DNA from 3 places in the Myceligenerans crystallogenes genome. Region 2 is predicted to be linked to each of the others. Evidence: riboswitches for the same ligand, from Rfam matches in the RefSeq annotation. Region 2 holds a riboswitch; each other region holds the start of a gene.
What was found. Region 2 has a riboswitch for thiamine pyrophosphate ahead of ABD208_RS15140 (FAD-dependent oxidoreductase). Riboswitches for the same ligand answer to the same signal wherever they lie in the genome.

Region 1 (4,933 bases), on a different contig from region 2:
GGCGGTCCGGGTGAGAGCGCCGTGGCCGAGGGCGGAGACCGGAACGGCGGCGGGGACGGGGACGACCGGCGGATCGTGTCGCGCGAGTGGGGGCCGATCACCTGGGGGCTCGGGCCCGTCGAGGTGACGAGTCAGGTGGTGAGCTATCAGCGGCGGCGGCTGCCGGACCTGCAGACGCTCGGCACCCAGGCGCTCGACCTGCCGGAACGGACGCTCGGGACCGTGGCGGTGTGGTGGTCCGTGCCGGAGTTCGTGCTGCGGGCCGCGGGCGTGTCCGCCGAGGAGGCGCCCGGGGCGCTGCACGCGGCCGAGCACGCGTCGATCGGGATGCTGCCCCTGCTGGCCACGTGCGACCGGTGGGATCTGGGCGGGGTGTCCACCGAGCTCCACGCCGACACCGGCGAGGCGACGGTGTTCGTGTACGACGCCTTTCCCGGCGGGGCCGGGTTCGCCGAGCGGGGGTTCGAGCTGGGGGCGACATGGCTGCGGGCGACCCGGGACGTGATCGCGCGGTGCGACTGCGCCGACGGGTGCCCGTCGTGCGTGCAGTCGCCGAAGTGCGGGTCGTACAACTCGCCGCTGGAGAAGGAGGCGGCGGTGCGGCTGCTGGACGCGGTGCTGTCGCACGCGCCCGGCCCGGAGGCGCGATGAGGTGGGCTACTTTCCTGGTCAAATTGCATGGCGACAGGCCAGGATGACTGCATGCCCCAGAATCTGCTGTTCTCGACCTCGGCCGGCGCCGGGTCCCGGCCGGGAGTCCGGCGATGATCCTGATACTCCTCGGGATCGGTGTCGGAGTCGCCGTCTACGCCACCGTGTACGGAGTGCCGTTCGACACCGGGTGGTGACGCCCCCCGAAGCTGTGGATCGGGTCCGGTCCGCTGCCTGCGCCCTGATGGTGCCCGCCGGGAGTCCCGTCGCGCGGCACGGGGCGGGACCTGTCGCACAGGGCCGACGCCGCCGGGACGGCGTCGGCCCTGTGCTGGTCGGTCAGCCGGGTGAGCCGACCTTGGGGTCCGGGAGGTAGACCGTGCCGCCCGCGGCGAGGAATTCCTCGGACTTGGCGGCCATGCCGGCACGGGCCTCGGCCGGGGTGAGGGCTGCCGCGACGTCGTCGGGTACGGCGGCGCCGGCGATCGCCTGCTGGGCGGCCGCGCCGCCGAACTCGTCGCGGATGTCCTGCGAGATGCGCATGGAGCAGAACTTCGGGCCGCACATCGAGCAGAAGTGGGCGGTCTTGGCCGCCTCCGCGGGGAGGGTCTCGTCGTGGTACTCCTGCGCGAGCTCCGGGTCGAGCGAGAGGGCGAACTGGTCGCGCCAGCGGAACTCGAAGCGGGCCTTGCTCAGGGCGTCGTCGCGGTCGCGCGCGCCGGGGTGGCCCTTGGCGATGTCCGCCGCGTGCGCGGCGATCTTGTAGGTGACGACGCCGGTGCGGACGTCGTCCCGGTTCGGCAGGCCGAGGTGCTCCTTGGGCGTGACGTAGCAGAGCATCGCGGTGCCGTAGCGGGCGATCTCGGCGGCGCCGATGGCGGAGGTGATGTGGTCGTAGCCGGGGGCGATGTCGGTCACCAGCGGGCCGAGCGTGTAGAAGGGGGCACCCTGGCAGAGCTCCTGCTGACGCTCCACGTTCTCCCGCACCAGGTGCAGCGGGACGTGGCCCGGGCCCTCCACCATCACCTGCACGTCGTGCTCCCAGGCGCGGCTGGTCAGCTCGGCGAGGGTGTCGAGCTCGGCGAACTGGGCGGCGTCGTTGGCGTCCGCGACGGAGCCGGGGCGCAGGCCGTCGCCGAGGGAGAACGCGACGTCGTACGCCGCGAAGATCTCGCAGAGCTCGTCGAAGTGGGTGTAGGTGAAGTTCTCCTGGTGGTGGGCGAGGCACCAGCCCGCCATGATCGAGCCGCCGCGGGAGACGATGCCCGTCACGCGGTCCGCGGTGAGCGGGACGTAGCGCAGCAGCACGCCCGCGTGGACGGTCATGTAGTCCACGCCCTGCTCGCACTGCTCGATCACCGTGTCGCGATAGATCTCCCAGGTCAGCGTGTTGGCGTCGCCGTTGACCTTCTCGAGGGCCTGGTAGATCGGCACGGTGCCGATGGGGACGGGCGAGTTGCGCAGGATCCACTCGCGGGTGGTGTGGATCGCGTCGCCGGTGGACAGGTCCATCACCGTGTCGGCGCCCCAGCGGGTGGCCCACTGGAGCTTCTCGACCTCCTCGGCGACCGAGCTGTGGACGGCCGAGTTCCCGATGTTCGCGTTGACCTTCACCGTGAAGGCCTTGCCGATGATCATCGGCTCGGACTCGGGGTGGTTGACGTTGTTCGGGATGATGGCGCGGCCCGCGGCGACCTCGGAGCGGACGAGCTCGGCGTCGCAGCCCTCCCGGAGCGCGACGAACCGCATCTCCGGGGTGATCTCGCCCTTGCGGGCGTAGTGCATCTGGGTGATCGTGCGGCCGGGCAGGGCACGGCGGGGCGGGCGGCGGGTGCCCTTCCACTCGTCCTCGGCCGCGCGCCTGCGGCGGCCGTCGTCGGCCTCCGCGGGCGGGCGGCCCGCGTACTCCTCGGTGTCACCGCGCCCGACGATCCAGTCCGTGCGGCCCGCGGGGAGGCCCTCGTTCGGGTCGCAGGCCGGGCCGTCGGTGCGGTAGACACGCAGCGGGGGGTTCGCCGTGCCGTCGGGAGACGGTGCGAGGGTGATCTCGGTGACGGGAATCCTCAGGCCGGTGGCCTGGTCGACGTCGTACGTGAGCGCGCGCGAAGGGATGCTGGTCATCACTCTCCTACTTCCTACGCCGGTATGAGCCGGAATCAGGTTCGACGGTCCGGGCCGCGACAGCCCGATCTCAGCCCCTGCGAGGGCACCCGTGGGATCGCCGCTTACGTTACAACATGTCAGCATCCGGGCGTCAAGCGTTCCGCCCCACCATGTGCGGATCGCCCTTCCCCGGTTCGCAACACGCCATCTGACCTGCGAGGATATGACGCCGTGGACGATATGACAGTGCAGCGCGTACCCCCCGGACCAGTTCTCGACGCCTTGCGCACGCACCACTGGCTACCGCCCAGGTGGGACTCCGTCCATCCCGTGCTCCTGGAATCCGCCCTCGAACTGGCCGACGGCGACCCGCGCCGCCTCCGTGTCGAGGACGACGGCACGGTCACCGTGCTCAACCACCCCGCAACCCCGAACCCGGGCGACGACGGAGCCTGACGAGCGCGCGGGCGCACGCACGGGACGCGGGCGTCCCGTTCGGTCCCACGCACTCGCCGGCTCGTCACCGGCCGGGTCCGGCCCGGCACGAACGGCCGTCCGGCCGGCGTCATTCCCCCAGGCGCCGGAAAGGACGGGTACTGAAGATCACCTCGACCGCGACACCGAAGTACTCGGCGATGCGCAGGGCCAGGTGGAGCGACGGGCTGTACTCACCTCGTTCCAGATAGCCGACCGTCTGGTAGTGCACGCCCAGTGCCTCGGCCAGCTCGCGCCGCGAGATGCCCCGTTCGGCGCGGAGCATCGCGATGCGGTTGTGGACGACGTCGGACGTGGTCTCGCCCACCGCTCACCACCCCTGAGCCATGACGCGGTCCCTGGCCGCGGCGACCGCTGCCCCCGACGCGCGCCGGGTCATCCGCCGCAGCACGATCGGGGCGAGGATCAGGCCCAGCACGATCCACACGCCGAGCACGCCGAACATCTCCAGGGTGCGCCACGACCCGCCGATCTCGGCCGCGGCCATCTCCGCCGGGAGCAGCGCCGAGCGCGCCCCGAGCCCCAGCCAGTAGTAGGGGAACGCCTGGCCGAGCCACTGCAGCCAGACGGGCAGCGCGGTGATCGGGTAGAAGATGCCCGACACCGTCAGCAGCACCATCGAGCCGAGCATGAGCAGGCCGGTCTGCTGCGCGGTCTTGAACAGCGAGCCGAGGGCGATGCCGATCGGAACGGTCGCCAGCATGCCGACCACGAAGATCACCGCGAGCAGCACCCAGGTGCGGGCGTCGAACCGCAGGTCACCCGCCACCGTGAACCCCGGGATGACGAGCAGGGCGAGACTCATCAGCGTCGTCGCGCCGAACAACACGATCTTGCCGAACATGTAGCCGATCATGCCGTTGGGCGTGGCCTTGGCCCGCAGCAGGGTGCCGTCCTCGCGGTCGGTGGCGATCGTGCCCGCGGGCCCGGTCATCCCGCCGAACCCGATCGACATCCCGACGATGCTCGGCAGCACCATGGCGCCGAGCTCGAAGTTCATGCCGGGCACGGTGTTGCCCCGCATGAAGAGCAGCACCACGGCGAAGATCGCCGGCATCAGGAAGTACCAGAGGACGTCCCCGGGCTCCCGGAACGACTGCTTGGTCTCCAGCCAGCCGCGCACCAGCCCCGCGCGCACGGCCACCCAGCGCTGTTCGTTGGTCGTCGTCGTCATGAGCGCACCTCCTCGATCTCACTGCTCGCGCCCTCGGCGGGCGTCCCGCCCGCCTGGCCGGGCGTCTCCGGTCGATCACCGCCGGACTCCGCCTGCCCCGTCTCGGCGCGGTGCACCAGCGCCATGTAGGTGTCCTCGAGACTCGCGTGCCGCACCTCCAGGTCCACCACGTCCGGCTCCCGCGCGAGCAACCCGCGGACGAAGCCCGTCGGGTCGCCTTCGGTGACCGCGTGCACGTGCCGTTCGCCCGCGATCGTCCAGCGCACCTCCGCGCCCTGGGCCATCTGGCGCGCCAGTGCCTCGGCCGATCCGTTCGCGACGATGCTGCCCTTGTCCAGGATCAGGATCCGGTCGGCGAGCTTCTCCGCCTCGTCGAGATCGTGGGTGGTGAGCAGGATGGTCGTGTTGTCGAAATCGGCCAGGCGGTGGACCAGGTCGTGGAACTCCCGGCGGGCGTGCGGGTCGAAGCCCGCCGTCGGCTCGTCGAGGAACACCAGTTCCGGCCGGCCG
Region 2 (4,933 bases):
CGACGGCCAGGCGCATCGCGCGGGCCATGCGGACCGGGTCCGCCGCGCGCGTCACGGCGGTGGCCAGGAGGACGCCGTCGCAGCCGAGCTCCATCGCGAGCGCCGCGTCCGACGCCGTGCCGATCCCCGCGTCGAGGATGACCGGGACGGGCGACTCCGCGGCGATCGCCTCGATGTTGCGCGGGTTCGCGATGCCCAGCCCGGAGCCGATGGGCGAGCCGAGCGGCATGACGGCCGCGCAGCCCGCGTCGGCGAGATGGCGGGCGGTGACCGGGTCGTCGTTGGTGTAGGGCAGGACGGTGAAGCCGTCGGCGACCAGGGTCCGCGCCGCCTCGACGAGGCCGATCGGGTCCGGGAGGAGCGTGACGTCGTCGGCGATGACCTCCAGCTTGACCCAGTCCGTGCCGCACGCCTCGCGTGCGAGCTGCGCGGTCAGGACGGCCTCGCGGACCGTGAAGCAGCCCGCGGTGTTGGGCAGGGCGCGGATGCCGAGGCGGTCGAGCATGGCCCACACGGAGGTGTCGCCTCCGGCCGACGCACCGCCGGGCGCGGGCCCGCCCGGCGCGGGCCGCGCTACGCGCCGCATCGCAACGGTGGTCAGTTTCGTGCCCGACGCCGTCAGCGCGTCCGCGAGCGCCAGCAGGCTCGACGCTCCCCCGGTCCCCATGACGAGCCGCGAGCCGAGCTCGACCCCGGCGATGGTCAGGGGTGTCCCGGTCACGCCGGCCGACGCGCCGGTCGCGCCGGTCGCGCCAGCGGACGTCCCGGTCGCGCCAGCCGGCCTCCCGGTCGCGTCGGCGGGCGTGCCGGTCGCGCCGGCCGGGTGCCTCGCGGCGTCGCCGGGCAGGGTGCCGGTGAGGTGCGATGTTGGTTCCATGGTCAGCCTCCCTGGACGGCGGTGACGACCTCGACCCGCATGCCGGGCCGGATCTCGGTGCGCTCCCAGGCGCCGCGCGGCACGACGGCGTCGTCCACGGCGACGGCGACGCCCTGCGGCACGCCGTCGACGACGACCTCGGGCAGCAGCCGGCCGACCAGCTCGGCGACGGGCAGCGGACCCTCGAGGGGGTAAGGCAGGCCGTTCACGACGGCGCTGGCTTCGCCGTTCACGACGGCGCTCGGTTCGGCGGTCATGCGAATGCTCCTTCGTGCGGGGCGGGGTTCTCGAACAGCCGGGCAAGGTGCCGGCCGACGACGGCGGCCGTGTGCGGGGTCAGGAGGATGCCGTTGCGGTGGTGCCCGGTCGCCAGGAACAGCCCGGGCTCGGCCATACCGATCAGCGGCAGGTTGTCCGGGGTCGCCGGCCGCGACCGGGTGGTGGTCTCGATCAGGTCGGCCTCGTCCAGGCCGGGCAGCAGCGCCCGCGCGTCGCGCAGCAGCGCGAACACGTCCCCGGCGCGGGTCCGCGTGGTGGCGTCCCGCTCGTCGGACGACGCGCCGACGACGATCTCCCGCCGCCCGTCGCCCCGGGCCGCCCGCGGGACCACATAGACGGACCGGCCCTGGACGGTGCCGCGCACCACGACGGAAGGCCCGGCCGCGGCGTCGGCCTCGAGCCGCAGCGTCGTCCCGGGCACGGCCCGCGTCGCCGCTCCCCCGTACAACCCCGCGCTCGCGTACCCGGCGGCGAGGACGACGACGTCGGCGGGATGCTCGACCCCGTCCTCGTCCACCACCCCGGCCACGCGCTCGCGAGGTGGGGCTTCGGACGCCCGGGCAGGGCCGACGGGATGCTCGACCCCGTCCCCGTCCTCGTCCACGACCCCGGCCACGCGCTCGCGAGATAGTGCCTCCGGCCGCGAGGCGGTGCCGTCCATCGCGAGGAAAGGAATTCGCTCGCGCGGTAGTGCCTCCCGATCCGGGGCAGAGCCCTCGGAGAGCAGTACCCCGGGACCTGAGGCACCACCTCGCGGGGTCGAGGCTGCGCCCGGATCGGGGATGACGCCCGGAACAGCGGTGCGGCGGAGAGAAGCGACCGCGCGGGTGACGAGCGTCGCGTCCGGGTGGGCGGTGACCACCCGGAGCAGGGCCCGGTGGACGGCCCGGGGATCGACCTGGTGATCGCCCGGGATCCAGGCCGCGGCCGCGATGCGCGGGCCGAGGGAGGGTTCGCGGTCGCGGGCCTCGGCGACCGGGATCTCGCGGGAGCCCAGGCCGAGGTCGCGGTGGAGAGCCAGGCGGCGGCGGAGCAGGGCGGCGTCGTCGGCGTCGAAGGCGACCGCCAGCGTTCCCGAGGCGTCCAGGCCGAGGGCTCCCGGCGGGAGGCCCGCGGCTCGTTCCAGGACTGCCGCGAACTCCGGCCAGAGCCGGACGCTCCGGGCGCCGAACCGCGCGAGGTCCCGTTCCCCGAAGTCGGCTTCCATCGTCGGCCCGAGCATTCCGGCGGCGGCATGCGTCGCCCCGGCCCCCGGCGCCGGATCGAGCACCGTGACCGTCGCCCCGGCGTCCAGCGCCCGCCAGGCGGCGGCAAGTCCGATGATCCCCGCGCCCACGACGACGACGCCGGGCGCACGACCGTGTCCCATTGCTTGCTCCCTTCGCCGGCATGACCCGGATCAGGTTCGACGGTCGGCGCGCCTGCGCCCTCTCAGCCCCGCGGCGGGGCTCCCGTGCATGTGTGTGCAGCAACCATAACTCGCATCCGGCGTGGTTCCGGACGCGGGCGGCGCGGGCGCGGGGTGGTCACGCCCCGGGCCCGCGGGCCGGTCGCGCCTAGACTCCGGTGCCGTGGATCCCAGAACGCGGCTCGCCGACGCCCGGCTGTACCTGTGCACCGACGCCCGGGAGGCGTCCGGTGACCTCGCGGCCTTCCTGCACGCCGTGCTCGGGAACGGGGTCGACGTCGTGCAGCTGCGGGACAAGTCGCTCGACGCCGCGCGGGAGATCGAGCTGCAGGCGCTCGTGGCGCGGGTCGCGGCCGAGCACGGGGCGCTGTGGGCGGTCAACGACCGCGCCGACGTCGCGGGCCTGACCGGCGCGCCCGCCGTGCACATGGGGCAGGACGACCTCTCCCCCGCCCAGGTCACCGCCCTGCTCGGCGAGGGCCCGGCGCTCGGCCGGTCGACGCACGCGTTCGGCGAGGCGATGGCGGCCGAGGCGGATCCCCGGGTGGACTACTTCTGCGTCGGCCCGCTCTGGTCCACCCCGACCAAGCCCGGCCGCCCCGCCGTCGGCCTCGGCCTGCTGCGGGAGGTCGCGGACACGAAGCCCGCGACGCCGTGGTTCGCGATCGGCGGCATCGACGACGTCACGCGGGACGACGACGCCGGGCCCACCCGCCTCGACCAGGTCCTGGAGGCGGGCGCCCGCCGCGTCGTCGTCGTCCGCGCGATCACGCGGGCGGCCGATCCGGGCGCCGCGGCGGCGGCCCTGCGCCGCCGCCTCGACGAGGCCTGAGGTCAGGCGTTCCAGGCCTCGGTGAACTCCGCGAGGTTGATCTTGCCGTCACCGTCGCCATCGGCGTGGACGAAGATCGAGGTGAGGTCGTCCTTGGAGACGTCCTCGCCCTTCTTGGCCATCGCCTGGCGGAACTCGTCGACGGTGATGTGGCCGTCGCCGTCGCCGTCGAACTCGGTGAACGTGGCGGTCAGGTCGTCTTCGGCGGTCACTTCTCCGGTCACTGCGGCAGCCTCCTGAATTGTCCGGGAACGGTCGCAGGAAGGCTACCGCGTCCCGATGCCCGTCAGGATCTGGTCGACGAGGCGCTCGGCGAGATCGGGCGTGCGCAGGTGCGGGTAGTGGCCGTAGATCTGGATCGTCAGCAGCGGGCTGACCAGCCCCGCGGCGACGAGCATCGGATCGAGGTCGGCGCGCAGCTCGCCCCGCTCGATCCAGTACCGCACGAGCTCGATCCCGGCCCGGCGGCGCTCCGTCATCAGGCGCTCCTGCTGCGCGGCGAGCTCCGGGTTGTCCTCGGAGTCGATCATGATGCAGCGCAGGATCCGGCGCTCCCGGGGCGAGACGTCGGTGCGGACGGCCTTGAGCATGCGGATCAGGTCGTCGCGCACCGACTCGTGCGGCAGCTCGAACGCCGGCGGCGCCTTGATGCTCTCGACCGCGGCGGCGACCAGCTCCTCCTTGGTGGCCCAGCGCCGGTAGATCGTGGTCTTGGACGTGCCCGCGCGCGCCGCGACCGCCTCGACGGTGATCGCGCGCATCGAGCCGTGCTCGGCCACGAGGTCGAGCACGGCGGCGAGGATCGCGTTGCTCGCCGCCGTGCTGCGCGGACGCCCGACGACGGGCGCGGGGACGGCCGCGGAGTTCTCCGCTTCCGGGGACGTGGAGGTCATCGGACCATTTTCGCCTGCCGTTCGCCCGCCGGGACGGCCGACACGTCCGCGCCCGCCCGCGCGCCGTCGTCGTCCCGCGACGGCCTGCCGGAGAAGTACCGCCCGACGACGATCATCCCGAGCAGCGCGACCGCCGCCGAGACGTACGCCGTGGTGTGCATCGCGTCGACGAACGCGACGTTCGCGGCGGCCAGCAGCGACTCCGCCGCCTCGGGCGGCACCGCGCCCTCCGTGACCGCGCCGTACGTGGCGGTCAGGGAGGCCCGGGCGGCCTCGGGCAGCTCGGGCGCGACCTCCGCGATCCGGCTCTGGTACGCCTGCGCCATCACCGTGCCGAGCACGGCGACGCCGAGCGCGCCGCCCACCTGCCGCAGCGTGTTGCTGAGCGCGGAGGCGACCCCCGCCTGCTCGCGCGGCACCGACTGCATCATCACGTTCATCGCCGGCGGCATGAGATTCGCCATCCCCGCCGACTGGAGGAACATCAGCACCACGATCAGCCACAGCGGCGTGTCGAGGCCCACCTGGGCGATCGCGAGGAACACCCCGCCCACGAGCGTCAGCCCCGCGAGCCCCACGGCCCGGGTGCCGAACCGCTTGACGAACATGCTCGACAGCGGCGAGAACACGATCATCCCGGCCCC
Region 3 (4,933 bases), on a different contig from region 2:
GCCTGGCCTGGATGGACGCCGCGCAGAAGCTGGTCGCGGGCGTCCCGTTCAAGGCGGAGGCGTCGCTCGCCAAGCTCATCGGGTCGGAGGCCGCGATGGCCAACGCGCACGACGCGTCCCAGATCTGGGGCGGGTACGGTTTCCTCAACGAGAACGCCGTCGCGCGGCACTACCGCGACGCGAAGGTGCTCGAGATCGGCGAGGGAACCACGGAGGTGCAGCTGATGGTGCTGGCGCGGGAGATGGGGCTGGCATGAGCGGGCGGGAGTTCCTGGCGCGCGGCCGGTACTTCGACGAGCTGGAGCCCGGGGACCGCTACCTGCACCGCCCGGGCCGCACCGCCACGGAGGCCGACGACGTGCTGTTCACCACGCTGACCATGAACGGCCAGCCGCTGCACCTCGACGCCGCCTGGGCCGCGACCCAGCCGTTCGGGCAGCGCCTCGTGAACTCCCTGTGGACGCTGTCCACGCTGGTGGGCCTGTCCACGTGGCAGGTCACGGCGGGCACGCTCGTGGCCAACCTCGGCTTCGAGCAGGTCACGTTCCCCGCGCCGGTCTTCCACGGCGACACGCTGTACGGCGAGACGATCGTGCAGGCCAAGCGACCCTCGGGGTCCCGCCCCGGCCAGGGGATCGTGACGCTGGAGCACGTCGGGCGCAACCAGGACGACGTCGTCGTCGCGCGCGCGGTGCGCAACGGCCTGTTCTGGACGCGGGCCGGGCACGAGGCGGCCGAACCGTCGCGCACGGACGGCGCGGGCTCGTGATCCCCGGACCCGCCCTCCTGTTCTGCCCGGCGGACCGGCCCGACCGGTTCGCCAAGGCCGCGTCCCGGGCGGACGGCGTCATCCTCGATCTCGAGGACGCCGTCGCGCCCGGGGCGCGGCCCGCCGCGCGCGACGCGCTGAGGTCCGACGCCGCCGCGGGCGCCCTCGACCCCGAGCGCACCGTCGTGCGGGTCAACCCGCCCGGGACCCGCGATCACGCCGCCGACCTGGCCGCCGTGCGGGCCACGCCATTCCGCACGCTGATGGTCGCCAAGGCCGACGCGGGCCTGCCCGCGCTCGACGGGTTCCGGGTCATCGCCCTGTGCGAGACGGCCGCGGGTGTCGTCGAGGCGCCCGCCCTGGCGCACCGGGACGAGGTGATCGCGCTGATGTGGGGCGCGGAGGACCTGGTCGCGTCGCTCGGCGGCACCTCCAGCCGCTTCGGGCCGGGCGAGCGCGCGCGGGGGGAGTACCGCGACGTCGCCCGCACGGCCCGGGCCCACGTGCTGCTCGCGGCGGGCGCCGCGGGCAAACCGGCGATCGACGCCGTCCACCTCGACATCGACGACCTGGACGGCCTGCGCGCCGAGGCGGCCGACGCCGTCGCGTCCGGCTTCGCGGCCACGGCCTGCATCCACCCGAAGCACGTGCCGGTGATCCGCGCCGCGTACGCGCCGAGCGGCGAGGAGATCGCGCGCGCGAGCCGCATCCTCGCCGCGGCCGGGGCGGCGGGCGGTTCCGCCCCCGGCGGCACGGGGGTCTTCACGCTCGACGGCGTCATGATCGACGAGCCGGTGCTGCGCCATGCCCGCGCCGTCCTGGACCGGGCCGGTGTGACCCACCCGACATCCCGCTGAGCCGGACTTTTCTCGACAAGTCAGGCCGTGGCCCCGTAAGCTGGGAAAGAAATCGACACGGGGTGCTTCCTTCGTGGCAGCTGAGAACATACCCGTCGAACCTGACCCAGCTCGTACCGGCGGAGGGAATGTCGAGATGAGTGCTTTGCATGGACGCAAGGTGCCGCGCGTGTTGTCGATCGCGGGCTCGGACCCGTCCGGCGGCGCGGGGATCCAGGCGGACCTGAAGTCCATCGCCGCGCACTGCGGCTACGGGATGGCCGTGATCACCGCGCTGACGGCGCAGAACACCCAGGGCGTGCGGGGCGTGCACGCGCCGCCGGCGGAGTTCGTCACCCAGCAGCTCGACGCGGTCAGCGACGACATCGCCGTCGACGCGGTCAAGATCGGCATGCTGGGCACCGCCGGGGTGGCCGACGCGGTCGGGGCGTGGCTGCGGCGGGTCCGCCCGCCGGTCGTCGTGATCGACCCGGTCATGATCTCCACCTCGGGCGACCGGCTGCTGGAGCCCGCGGCGGAGGCGGCGCTGCGCGACCTGATCTCGCTGGCCGACCTCGTCACCCCGAACATCCCGGAGCTGGCCGCCCTGACCGGCGCGGCCGAGGCCGTGACCTGGACCGAGGTCGTGGCGCAGGCGCGCCAGGTCGCCCACGAGCACGACGTGCTCGTGCTGGCCAAGGGGGGCCACCTCATGGCGTCGGACACGCCGGACGCGCTCGTCTCGGCCGCGGGCGAGGAGGCCAGGGTCAGCGGGCCGCGGCTCGTGGCGACCAGCACGCACGGCACGGGCTGCTCCCTGTCGTCGGCGATGGCGACGCTGCGCGTGACGACGGGCTCGTGGCCGGAGTCGCTGCGCCGCGCGACGACCTGGCTGCGCGCGGCGATCGCGCGGGGGGAGAGCCTGGGCGTCGGCTCGCGCGGCGGGCACGGGCCGGTGGACCACCTGGGCATGCTGTGGGACGCGGCGGGCGTCAAGCCGTACGCGCTGGAGGCGTGAGGCCCGGGCGGCGGGCGGTCACGTCACCGGCCGGCGCCCGGCTGTCACACGAGCAGCGCGACGACGGCGACCAGCAGCGCCACCCCGGCGCCGCCCCACGCGACGAGGACCTCCCGCCGGGCCCGCTCCCGCACGTCCTGCAGGGTCCGGTGCAGCGCCGAGATCTCCTCGGCGGCGGCGCTCAGCTCGCCGAGCGCGGCGGTCACGTTCCTGCTCGCGGCGGCGGCGTCGGTGCGCGCGGCGTGGGCCTCGCTCATCGCCCGCTCGGCGGTGATCGCCGCCTGCGACGCCGCGCCCGCGGCCTGCGCGGCGGCGGCCTCGGCCGCCTCGGCCGCGCGCCGCAGGTTCTTCTTGTCGCGGGACTCGGCCGAGTCCGGCGCGACCGGCGCGTGCACCATCGCCGACCCGCCGACCCGCGCGTTCTCGGACCCCGCCGGGTCGGACATCCCGGCGTCGACGGTCGGCTGGGCGACCGTCGAGACCCCGGCGCCGTCCGGGCCCTCGCCGGGCACGTCCGCCCGGGACAGCTGCGCCTGCACCCCCGCCTTGAGATCGGACAGGAGGGGCCGCGGGTCCCAGGCCTTGCGGGCCTGCCTCGGTGTCGCGTGCCGGGGTGAGTCGTCCAGGGGCGCCATGGCCAGAAAGGTACCAGCGCCGGGCCCGGCGGCGAACCCCTCCCGAGGTCAGGGCAGGAAAGCCAGCCCGATCGCCGCCAGCGCGCACACCACCCCGATGACGGCCACGACCATGGCCGTGCCCGCCTTCCTCGCCGCCGTCTGCGCGGCCTCCCGCGCCGCCGAGGCCGCCGAGGCCGCGGATCCCGCGCCGGCCGCGGCCTCGCGGGCGGTTTCCAGGGATTCCTCGAGGGACGCGGTGAGCCGGGCGATCTCGTCGCGCTGGGCGGTGAGGTCGTCGCGGAGCTCGCCGGTCGCCGCGGAGCTCGTGGCGGAGTTCTCGGCCGCGGTCCGTTCGGCGACGTCGAGCCGCGCGGTGGCGGCCCGCGCGCCCTCGGCGGCCGCGGACGCCTCGGTGCGCAGGGCCTCGATGCCCTGGCGCGCCTCGGCGGCCGAGTCGGCGGCCTCGTTGGCCCGGGCGCGGACCAGGGCGATGTCCTCGCCGGTGCGCCGGTCGAGCTCGTCGAGCCGGGCCAGCAGCTGGGCGGCGGCATCGCCGCCGGCCGCGCCGAGGTCGCGCCTGCCGGAGTCGAGGAACGCGTCGGCCCAGGTCCGGCGCTTCTTCCCGCCCTTGGCGGTGCGCTGCTCGTCGGCCCCGCGTGACGCGGCGGCCTCCGCGGCGGCCCGCACGTGCGGCGGGATGTCGACGGCGGGGGCGGGGTACTCGTCGGGGTCGCCGGCGTCGGGATCGGCGTCGGCCCCGTCGCGGGTGCCGCCCGTGGCGGTGCTCGTGCTGCCGCTCGCACCGCTGCTCACACCGCTGCCCGCTCCGCTGCTCTCCGACTCGGGGATCTTGATCGGTGCGGTCAGCAGCGCGCGCAGTCGCTCGATGCGGTCGCTGTCCTCGCCGGCGCCGTTGCCCGCGGGGGCCGGAGCCGCGTCGTTCTCCGTGTCGTCAGATGTGATCTGGCGCTCGTCGCTCATAGGCGAAACGTACCGATCTGGGGTTCTGTACGCGACATATTCGGCGTCGTGTCGCCGAAATCGTGTCCGGACCGTGCTGCGTCCCGCGGGCCCGCGGCGTCCGGCAGGCGTCCGGAACATGGGTCCGTGGTTGGAGAAGGACGAAGCGTCGGCTAATTTAGGTCAGGCAAGCCTTACTTAATTGCCTGCCCCTTCACCGTCGACCCACCCGAGGAGCCTCTCGCATGTCCTCACCCCTGCCCGCCGCGGCCACCGGCCTGCGCTCCGCCGCGGCGCCGTCGTCGCCCGAGCCACCTCGAGCGACATCCGGTGTGACATCCGCCGTGACGCCCGGTGCGACCTCGGGTGCGACGCCCGGTGCGACACCCGCTCCGACACCCCGCGACGGGGACGAGCGCGCGCCGCGCGGCCCGGTCCCGGGCGACGCGCTGCTGCGCGGCGCCACCGCCGCGGAGTACGCGCGCGTCACCAAGGGCGTCGTGGACGACATCGCGGCGCGGGTGGCCGCGGTCACGCAGCCGTTCGCGGGCGTGGGCCGGGCCGAGCTCGGTGAGCGCACCGACGCGGTCGACCTGGACGGGCCCGGCATCGGGACGACGGAGGCGCTGCGCGAGACGGCCGCGCTCTACGCGGACAACGCGGTGTGGTTCCACCACCCGGCCTACGCGGCCCACCTGAACTGCCCGGTCGCGCTGCCCGCGGTGGCGGCGGA

Region 1: linked by a shared signal. The riboswitch ahead of thiC (phosphomethylpyrimidine synthase ThiC) and the one ahead of ABD208_RS15140 (FAD-dependent oxidoreductase) in region 2 are both predicted to bind thiamine pyrophosphate.
Region 3: linked by a shared signal. The riboswitch ahead of thiD (bifunctional hydroxymethylpyrimidine kinase/phosphomethylpyrimidine kinase) and the one ahead of ABD208_RS15140 (FAD-dependent oxidoreductase) in region 2 are both predicted to bind thiamine pyrophosphate.

The regions. Positions count from the first base shown of each region.
Region 1 covers NZ_BAAANL010000001.1:31,057-35,989, reverse strand. The annotation lists gene ABD208_RS00180 (DEAD/DEAH box helicase) at 1-651, shown strand, start outside; gene thiC (phosphomethylpyrimidine synthase ThiC) at 991-2,772, opposite strand; TPP riboswitch at 2,767-2,873, opposite strand; gene ABD208_RS00170 (hypothetical protein) at 2,986-3,210, shown strand; gene ABD208_RS00165 (helix-turn-helix transcriptional regulator) at 3,320-3,556, opposite strand; gene ABD208_RS00160 (ABC transporter permease) at 3,560-4,423, opposite strand; gene ABD208_RS00155 (ABC transporter ATP-binding protein) at 4,420-4,933, opposite strand, start outside.
Region 2 covers NZ_BAAANL010000006.1:112,248-117,180, forward strand. The annotation lists gene ABD208_RS15130 (thiazole synthase) at 1-877, opposite strand, end outside; gene thiS (sulfur carrier protein ThiS) at 880-1,134, opposite strand; gene ABD208_RS15140 (FAD-dependent oxidoreductase) at 1,131-2,525, opposite strand; TPP riboswitch at 2,516-2,621, opposite strand; gene thiE (thiamine phosphate synthase) at 2,728-3,396, shown strand; gene ABD208_RS15150 (EF-hand domain-containing protein) at 3,399-3,620, opposite strand; gene ABD208_RS15155 (TetR/AcrR family transcriptional regulator) at 3,663-4,289, opposite strand; gene ABD208_RS15160 (MFS transporter) at 4,286-4,933, opposite strand, start outside.
Region 3 covers NZ_BAAANL010000002.1:317,773-322,705, reverse strand. The annotation lists gene ABD208_RS06185 (acyl-CoA dehydrogenase family protein) at 1-257, shown strand, start outside; gene ABD208_RS06180 (MaoC family dehydratase) at 254-769, shown strand; gene ABD208_RS06175 (HpcH/HpaI aldolase/citrate lyase family protein) at 766-1,626, shown strand; TPP riboswitch at 1,675-1,772, shown strand; gene thiD (bifunctional hydroxymethylpyrimidine kinase/phosphomethylpyrimidine kinase) at 1,763-2,623, shown strand; gene ABD208_RS06165 (hypothetical protein) at 2,668-3,258, opposite strand; gene ABD208_RS06160 (hypothetical protein) at 3,307-4,221, opposite strand; gene ABD208_RS06155 (pyridoxal phosphate-dependent decarboxylase family protein) at 4,446-4,933, shown strand, end outside.